DNA from 3 places in the Shewanella sp. SR43-4 genome. Region 2 is predicted to be linked to each of the others. Evidence: predicted binding sites of a transcription regulator. Region 2 holds the regulator's gene; each other region holds the start of a gene.
The links. The regulator MetJ, encoded in region 2, represses methionine synthesis genes. The targets are predictions, from matches to a motif close to TAGACGTCTAGACGTCTA.

Region 1 (3,289 bases), on a different contig from region 2:
CAATGCCGGCTTTTTCTAAATCGATCACTTCATCGCGCACCGCTAACGCAAGTTGATTGGCAATATCTTGACGAGGGATATCTTCTCGAGCAAACGACCAATGCAATATGGTCACTGGGCCTGTTAGCATGCCTTTGACAGGCTTGTCGGTTAAACTTTGCGCATAGGTAGCCCAATCAACCGTCATCGGCTTAGGACGTGATACATCACCATAAATTAGCGGTGGTTTTACACAACGAGAGCCATAACTTTGCACCCAACCAAATTGAGTAAAGCCAACACCGTCGAGCTGTTCACCAAAATACTCCACCATGTCATTTCGTTCAGCTTCACCGTGCACTAATACGTCAATACCGAGTTTTAGTTGACGACAAATGGTGTCCTGAGTGACTTGCTCAAGCTGTAATCGGTAATCAGTGTCATTGATTTCGCCTTTACGCCAGCGTTTGCGTAAACCACGAATCGCAGGCGTTTGCGGAAATGAGCCTATGGTGGTTGTGGGAAGTAATGGCAGTGCTAGCTTCTGTTGCTGAGCAATAATACGCCGAGCAAAAGGGCTATGACGTTCAAAATCACTCGCAGTAAGCTGTAACACACGTTGAACAACCTCTTGATTAGCTGCAGCAGCTGTGGCTAAACGCCTTTGCTGGCAACGATCAATAATCACTTGGCTGCTTTGTGAATCTTGATCGTTAATTAGCTGCTGAATGTCACTAAGTTCAAACAGTTTCTGTTTGGCAAATGCTAATTGTCCCTGTAACGGACTGATCAATTGCGTCTCGACGTCAACATCAACCGGACAATGTAACAATGAACAAGAAGGTGCAATCCACAAACGATCGCCCAACGTGGTCGCTAATTCTGCCAGCTGATCAGCAATAACATCAACATCGGCAGCCCACACGTTGCGACCATTAATCACTCCAACCGATAAAATTTGTTGGCTTCCGAGCGCTTTGATAAACGCCTCAACTTGTTGTGGTGCTGTGACTAAATCAAGATGCAAACCATCAACCGGTAATGCACTCACCAATGCTTGATGATGGCCAATAGAGCCATAATAACTGGCAAGTAATATCTTCAATGATGCCGGCTTTTGTTGCGCTAAAAATTGATAACTGTGGCGAATGGCTTGCTGCCACTCCTCGGTTAAGTCTGCGGCTAATACTGGCTCATCAAGTTGTACCCAACTCACACCTTGGTCTGCAAAACGTTGCAAAATCTGCTGATAAACCGTCAGTAGCTGCGGTAATAACGATAGCTTATTAAACTCAGTCAGGCTTTTCGATAAATACAAATACGTCACTGGGCCAAGCAATACCGGTTTTACTTGATGACCGAGTTGCTGCGCTTCACTGACCTCATCAAACAACTGTTCGAAGGCAATCTCGAAGCTTTGATCTACACTAAGTTCAGGCACTTGATAATGATAGTTAGTGTTAAAAAACTTAGTCATTTCTGCTGCACAGGCATGTTGGCCAGTTTGCGATCGGCCACGGGCAACACGAAATAAGGTGTCTATATCGATAGGCGCTTGGCTGCCATCGGCTTGAGTAGCTCGGTGGCGATCTGGGATCACATTTAAGGTGGCACTTAGGGTTAATACTTGGTCGTAATAAGCAAAGTCGCCTACTGGAACTAACTCAACGCCGGCATCTGCTTGCCACTGCCAATGCGTTTTTTTTAATTCACTGGCGACCTGTTTCAGTTCAAATAATGAGATTTCTGCGCGCCAATAATGCTCAAGTGCAAACTTCAATTCACGCTGACGTCCAATGCGGGGAAATCCTAAACTTGAAATTTTCATGCTGCTTTCCTTTTCGTTGAAGCAAAATTTATAGCCATTTATGCAGAAAAACCCGCATAGGCGTCTGGACGTCTAGAAGTTTATTGTGCTACTCTGCTGTCAAGCAATCGAATTGATTTCATCGGCTAGTTGAGCAAGATTCATGTGGAGAGAAAATGATAGAGCTTAGACACCTTCGCACCTTGATGGCGTTAAAGGAAAGTGGCAGTTTAGCGGGTGCAGCTAAAAAACGATTTGTAACCCAGTCGGCGCTTTCTCATCAAATAAAAGAGTTAGAAACACGGATTAACTCAACTATTTTTGTTCGTAAAAGTAAACCGTTAACGTTTACTCACGAAGGTTCACGTCTGCTGAATTTAGCGGAAGAAATCTTACCGAAAGTGATTGCAACCGAATCTGATCTTAAGCGCGGTTTAGAGGGTGAAAGCCAACAACTTAAGCTCGGCATTGAATGCCACAGTTGTTTTCGTTGGTTAATGCCGGTTATTGAACAATTTAAACAATATGCGCCAGCAGCTCAAATTGATATTTCAAGTCGTCATTTATTTGATTCACTCAATGCGCTGGAAACGGGGAGTTTAGACATAGTGCTCACCTCTGACCCAGTGCCTGGACATAGCGTAGCTTATCAACATCTATTTGATTTTGAAGTAAAGTTAGTCGTTGCCAGTGATCACGCATTGGCGACGCAAGCCTTTGTAACCCCAGCTCAATTGGCAAAGCAAACTTTAATCAGTTACCCAGTGCCTCTCGCGCGTTTAGACATATACAAACACTTTTTAGAGCCCGCTGGTATTGAACCTGGTGAGCAAAAACAATGCGACTTAACCTCAATGTTATTGCAGCGAGTTGCCTGTAATGATGGCGTAGCCACCCTACCAACTTGGTCTATTCGAGAAAGTCAGGGGCTGAGTCTTACGGCGGTAAAATTAGGCGCAGAAGGACTAAAACGTCCATTGTTTGGCGCGTATCGCCGCGATGCCACTAATGCAAATTTAATTCAACAGTGGCTCGAGCTGGTAGCAAGTGAAGGTATAAATTTACAGCGGGTTGATTAATAAACCTCTTTTAGATAACACGCGTCGAAGCACAAGTCCTGGAGAATCAGGGTTTTGTGTTTGGCGTAAGTTATGGGCAATTAAAAACTCTTCGCGTAAATCGTCATCCAATCCTAATGCATCAAATGCATCAAGGGATAATTGTTGTTGCTGGTTATCAATCAGTGATTTTAATACTTTTAGTGACACGGGACGAGACAGCTCTGCATTTAAATAGGCAAAAGCCGTTAATACAATCACCTGACCAAAAACACTAAATAATGCTAAGGTTTGCATTTCATCCGCATCAATTTTGATGTTATCACCGGTTTCAATCTGCTCACGTAACTGTTCTAAACAATCATCCGCAATCGTTTCATTTAAGGCCCAATAACCTTGAACTAATTTTTTGTAAGGTTCAGAAAGTTCATCAAGGCGTTCTTTA
Region 2 (3,289 bases):
GGCGCTCACGTAGGTCACGAGCCAGCTCATTTGATAATAACTGTTCAATTAATGTCTGCTGATAACTGATCAGCACTTGAAGCTCTTCTTGCCATAACTGACCGCTGTCACGCAGAGTGAGTAATTTGTATAAAAAGTTAGTCGTTTTGCCGGCGGCCGATACCACAACTAAATCATCACTTTGACCATGTGTAAGCAAAATATGGGCAACACGGCGATAGCAATCTGCATCCGCTAAACTTGAACCACCAAACTTATGTAAATGACTTCGCGTCATTACTAACTCCTTAAACAACTAAGACTTTTATTGCGACAGCTATACTTCTAATTTGAAATAAACAGTGTGGCAAGTGCATATTTTCTATTTTACTTTATTTGGCCGGAACCACAGCAAACTTAAACTCGAATTAAGCCAACTCAAGCTGATTTTATCGCAGTAACAGCGGCGAGACCGGCTTGAATATCCGCGAGCAGGTCATCTGCATCTTCAATACCGACAGATAATCTCAGTAAAGTGTCTTTAATACCAGCCTGCTGCCTTGCCTGTGGGTCCATTGCACGGTGAGTCATGGTGGCAGGAACAGCAACTAAACTTTCCACTCCGCCTAAACTTTCAGCAATACTAAACAAAGATAATGCCTGTAAAAAGGCCACCACTTCAGCTTCGCCACCGGTTAATTCAAAACTTAACATAGCGCCAAAACCTTGTTGTTGTTTTGCGGCAATTTCGTGACCCGGATGGTCTTTTAGCCCTGGATAATACACCTTGGCAACCACATCACTGGCATTGAGTAATTCTACAATTTTTTGCGCATTACGTTGATGCTCACGAATGCGGACTGCCAGCGTTCTTAAGCCACGTAAGGTTAAATAGCTATCAAAAGCAGAACCGGTTAATCCAAGGGTGTTTGACCACCAATGTAATAATTCACCCACTTCAGCATCTTTAGCCACCACAGCGCCACCGACCACATCACTGTGACCATTAATGTATTTGGTGGTTGAGTGAATAACGATATCGGCCCCCAACAATAAAGGTTGTTGTAATATTGGCGACAAAAAAGTGTTATCAACCGTCACTAACGCGCCAACCTCATGGCAAGCGATACTGATCGCATTAATATCGACTACCCGCAGTAATGGATTTGATGGCGTTTCTAACCAGACCATTTTGGGATTTTGCGCTATCGCGTTGCCCAGCGCTTGCGCATCAGTTTGATCAACAACCAATAACTTAAATTGACCTTTTTTGGCCAGGTTAGTAAATAAACGGTAACTGCCACCATAACAATCGTGCGGCACAACCAATAAATCATCTGGGCCCAACAAACTGGTCACTAAGGTAATGGCCGCCATGCCGGTACATGTCACCACACCAGTTACACCTTGCTCAAGTTTTGCAATCGCCTCACCTAATATACAACGCGTCGGATTACCTGAACGGCTGTAGTCAAACTCGCGAGGATTAGTATGGCCATCAAATGAATAATTGGTCGATAAATAAATCGGCGGCACAATAGCACCATGTTGTGTGTCTGTTTCTATACCCTGGCGAACGGCCAAAGTGGCACTTTGATACTGAGTCATAATTGATTCCTAAAAAGTCACAAACACACAATAGATGTCTAGACGTCCAAATTTACCGAAGAGTTCTCCCTGAGTCAACCAAAATAGACGTTTAGACGTCTAAACATCGAGAAATCTATTTGCATCGGGATTAAATAGTAGCAATAATTTGACTAGAGATTGTAACGGTTTAAAATCTGCAGCGTATTTATCGTTAAGGGTAAGTTAATGACTGAATGGAATGGCGAATATATCAGCCCATATGCCGAACACGGCAAAAAAAATGAACAAGTAAAAAAAATTACGGTTTCTATCCCTTTAAAAGTATTAAAAGTACTGACAGATGAGCGGACGCGTCGCCAGATAAATAATCTGCGCCATGCAACTAACAGTGAACTGCTATGCGAAGCATTTTTGCACGCGTACACAGGTCAACCATTACCTTATGACGGTGATTTATCAAAAGATCAGCCTGATAGCATTCCAAGTGAAGCGAAAAAGTTAATGGATGATATGGGTATCGAATGGGAAGAGCTCGAATAACCTACAGGTTAATGAATCCCTCACCGACTTTAAAACTGCCCATTGATACCAATCCTTATTGAAGTTTGCTCTTTTAGCGAAAATGATTAGCGTGGTATTCGAGGCAGTCTTTTAAAGGCAAAGTTGCTGTACGCCTAAAATAGATCCAATTTCAATGTGGATTGCTATAAGCAGTAATATTTTAAAGAGAAATTATGATGTCATTTATCGATCCAACCACTTTGATACTGGCATCAATTATTGTATTTTTTGGCGCGCTAACCCAAAGCTTAATTGGCTTTGGGTTAGCCGTTGTAGCAAGCCCACTACTGTATATTGTTAATCCTCAATTAGTTCCTGTTCCTATTATTGCCATGGGTTTTGCAATCTCTGCAATGACCTTGTTTAGAGAGCGCGGCCACCTGCAGTTTAATGGATTACAATATGCCTTACTGGGACGTGTTCCAGGAGGATTTTTAGGTGCAGGGTTATTACTGTTTGCACCACAAGCCATACTAGGCTTGGTGATTGCAGCAATCGTGTTTATTGCCGTTATCCTAAGCGTCTTTCGCTTTACCGCACCAATCAATCGCATCAGTTTATTTATCGCTGGGGTATTTTCGGGCATATTTGGCAATATCGCTGCGATCGGCGGCCCACCAATGGCCATTTTACTTGCCGGTCAAGATGCCAGTCAATTTAGGGCGGCGCTATCAGCCTTTTTTGTCTTTAGCTCATTAATCGCATTGGCTATTTTAGCCGTTGTCGGCTTAGTTGAAGTAAAACATTTATGGCTATCACTGCTATTACTCCCCTCAGTCATTGCAGGCTACCTTGTCTCTGGTCGATTAATTGGCCGTGTCGATAAAGAGAAAACCCGGGCTGCGACATTAATATTGTGTAGCATTAGCGCAACAATATTAGTAATAAAGTCGACAATCGCATTAATTTAACGCCACTCACTGATTCTCTTTATCAAATGACCTTCCAATAAACAGGGCTGCGCATTATTTTATGTGGCTGAATCCCTGTCACTAAACGTTAATTTATCCTCTAGCAAACTATTACCCTCTAGACAATAGATCTGCATCACATCAACTCCATTAGATTTTTATCAATTAACTTTTTTTCAATTAGTTTTTTCTCATGGATATGATCTACTTCAAATTAACACTACCTCCTTTTAGGTAACATTATTTAC
Region 3 (3,289 bases), on a different contig from region 2:
TTGCAGTAGAAGACAATCTAGCTTCAATTGCAATAATGAAAAAACTCGGTATGACTTTTTTGCATAAGAGTATTCACCGCGATCCTTTAGGTGATACCGAAGCGGTGTTCTACCAAAAAATGGTGTAATACTCATTTGATTCATTTTGATAACAGCTATAAAAAAGAGCAGCCTGAGCTGCTCTTCTTGATTAAATGCAATCAATTACTTTTTCGCGTCTAGGTAACGCTCAGCATCAAGTGCAGCCATACAACCCGTTCCGGCAGAAGTGATGGCTTGACGATAATGTTGATCCATTACGTCACCACACGCATAAACACCTTCGATGCTAGTTTGTGTTGCATTGCCTTGTAAGCCACTGTTAACTTTTAAGTAACCGTGATTCATTTCTAGCTGATCAGCAAAAATGCCAGTATTTGGGCTGTGGCCGATCGCAACAAACACACCCGCGACTTCTAGGTCGGTAACTGAACCATCTTTAGTGCTCTTTTTCTTAAGACCTGTCACACCCATGTCATTACCCGTCACTTCTTCCAGTGTTTGGTCTAGGTGTAAAATGATATTACCGTTAGCGACTTTATCCATTAAGCGGTTAATCAAAATCTTTTCTGAACGGAAACTATCACGACGGTGAATTAAGTGAACTTCAGACGCGATGTTGCTTAAATAAAGTGCTTCTTCAACAGCAGTGTTACCGCCACCGATAACCGCAACTTTTTGGTTACGGTAGAAGAAACCATCACATGTTGCGCAGGCAGAAACACCACGGCCCATGAACGCTTCTTCAGACGGAAGGCCTAAATATTTAGCCGATGCACCTGTCGCAATAATTAGTGCATCACAAGTAAACTCTCCGTTGTCACCTTTTAAGCGGAAAGGGCGCTCAGTTAGGGTCACTTCATTGATATGATCGAAAATAATTTCAGTATCAAACTTTTCAGCGTGCTTTTGCATGCGTTCCATTAATGCTGGACCAGTTAAGTCTTCCGCATCGCCTGGCCAGTTTTCTACTTCCGTAGTGGTCGTTAATTGGCCACCTTGCTGCATACCTGTGATCATCACAGGATTTAAATTTGCACGCGCAGCATAAACAGCAGCGGTATAGCCGGCAGGGCCAGAACCTAAAATTAGTAGGTTAACGTGACGAGCTTCACTCATGATTTTGATCTCCGATAACATGCCTTAAGCAATTTGCATGGGATTGTATGGAATTTACTGCGGCGGGTAAAGTGAAGTTGAGTGTAGGAAATCGATTGGGGTTATCTATTATGTAAATATTCCGTTTCAAGTGAGGCAATGCTAAACATCATCTCACTTGAATCGCTTAATTATCGCTCGGTAGTGTTGCTCGTTTAGACTTAGTAAACCAAATGACAAGTTGGTAGGTTATTTTTTTCTAAATAATTCTGGTGATATTCCTCGGCTATGTGGAATGTTTGTATCGGTACAATTTCAGTCACAATATGACGCTGTCCCCATTTACCGCTGCGTGCTAATGCCAGCTTTGAGGTTTCAGCTTGGGCTTTTTGCTCTTTATCATGAAAAAATATCGTACTGCGATATTGAGTGCCAATGTCGCCACCCTGCATGTTTAACATGGTCGGGTTATGGTTTTTCCAAAACACATCCAGTAAGTCGTTAAAACTGACCACTTCAGGATCAAATTCAACTTGGACAACTTCAGCATGGCCAGTGGAACCCGTCTTCACTTCTTTATAAGTTGTTGCAGTGTCTTTGCCACCCATGTAGCCACACGTTGCGTTACTGACGCCGTTAATTTCACGGAAAAAATATTCAACACCCCAAAAACAGCCTGCACCAAATGTTGCTAACGCCATGACATACCCTTAAAACATATTATAGAAGTCTAGATGGCTATAATTGTGTTGAATATTGTGATGTTTTGCAAGCAAACTTTTATTAATAAATAAAACTAACATATGCCTGCAATAAAATAGTCTTTGGCTATGATAGAATCTGCGGCAATAGGCATCTTAGTTAACAGCCGTTTACGTCAAGTTTAACTACGCCATATAATAATGAGACAAGGAGTTGATAGTGTTATCTGACCTGATGATAAACCACGATTTTTTAGCCTATACCTTAGCCAATCCGACTCGACTACCAGCAGCGTATGACTTTATGTTAGCCCAACATACTCGGGTTGATGTATTAGATACTGGGGTGATTGTATTTACGCCAACAACTGCCACTAAAGACATAGTGTTGTCATGTGCCGTGCACGGTAATGAAACTGCGCCAATTGAAATATGCAATCAACTGATTAAAGATTTGCTGACTCAACGTATAGTGGCCAAGCAGCGTGTAATGTTTTTAATCGGTAATCCCGCTGCGATCATTAATAAAACCCGTTTTATTGATGAAAACATGAATCGCCTATTTAGCGGTGCGCATTCAAAGGGCGAGGGTTTAACTCACCCTGAGCGCCATCGAGCTAAAGCGTTAGAGCAATACGTGGCTGACTTTTTCAATGCCAATAGCGACAATCAACGCATTCATTACGACTTACATACTGCAATCCGTGCTTCAAAGCATGAAAAGTTTGCCATTTACCCATATCGTCCAGGTCGTGCTTTTAGCGGCGAGCAAATTATGTTTTTGGCGGCATGTGGTGTTGATACCATGTTATTCCATCATGAACCGACAACTACGTTTAGCTACTACTCCTCAGAGCAATTTCAAGCAGATGCATTTACCGTTGAATTAGGAAAAGTGATGCCATTTGGTCAAAACGACATGAGTCATTTTGCGGAAACTCACACTATGCTTGAAAAACTGATTACTGAGCCTCAGTTAGCGCCTGTTGAGTTTGACGCAAGTAAGGTCAACTTGTATAAGGTGTCTAGGTCGATTAATAAACATTTCGATGACTTTGAATTTAGCTTTGCTGGTGATGCTGAAAACTTCAGTGCTTTTAGTCACGGGGCAGTGTTAGCGACAGAAGGTGGTAAAGCGATCACCGTCGAACAGCCACAAGAGGCCATTGTATTTCCGAATGCAAATGTACCCATTGGGCAGCGTACAGTGCTATGTTTAGTACCTGCACCGAACGAGTCAATCTTATAGTCGTAAAGCAATATATACATGTCAATCGTGAGTAAAATACGTTTACAGTGAGAGTAAGTATTGATAGGTAGTTTACGTTAACGTAATGTCTACTCGCATAGTATAAATAGAGCCATGTTTATGTTGAACATGGCTTAACAATAACAAGAGCATAATATGAGCAACGCACCACTGACCAATGAAACAGTGCACCGTGTCAGCT

Region 1: metE (5-methyltetrahydropteroyltriglutamate--homocysteine S-methyltransferase) is a predicted target of MetJ. The motif match lies at 1,873-1,890, and genes of this name have one in related genera.
Region 3: msrA (peptide-methionine (S)-S-oxide reductase MsrA) is a predicted target of MetJ. The motif match lies at 1,861-1,878, and genes of this name have one in related genera.

What each region holds. Positions count from the first base shown of each region.
Region 1 covers NZ_JACJEB010000005.1:88,164-91,452, forward strand. Annotated here, with positions in the region: gene metE (5-methyltetrahydropteroyltriglutamate--homocysteine S-methyltransferase) at 1-1,807, opposite strand, end outside; gene H5123_RS07090 (LysR family transcriptional regulator) at 1,963-2,865, shown strand; gene H5123_RS07095 (HDOD domain-containing protein) at 2,848-3,289, opposite strand, start outside.
Region 2 covers NZ_JACJEB010000001.1:296,842-300,130, forward strand. Annotated here, with positions in the region: gene H5123_RS01365 (bifunctional aspartate kinase/homoserine dehydrogenase II) at 1-277, opposite strand, end outside; gene metB (cystathionine gamma-synthase) at 418-1,587, opposite strand; gene metJ (met regulon transcriptional regulator MetJ) at 1,795-2,109, shown strand; gene H5123_RS01380 (sulfite exporter TauE/SafE family protein) at 2,304-3,041, shown strand.
Region 3 covers NZ_JACJEB010000004.1:308,069-311,357, reverse strand. Annotated here, with positions in the region: gene H5123_RS06590 (GNAT family N-acetyltransferase) at 1-128, shown strand, start outside; gene trxB (thioredoxin-disulfide reductase) at 205-1,158, opposite strand; gene msrA (peptide-methionine (S)-S-oxide reductase MsrA) at 1,359-1,838, opposite strand; gene astE (succinylglutamate desuccinylase) at 2,059-3,087, shown strand; gene H5123_RS06570 (thiamine pyrophosphate-dependent dehydrogenase E1 component subunit alpha) at 3,244-3,289, shown strand, end outside.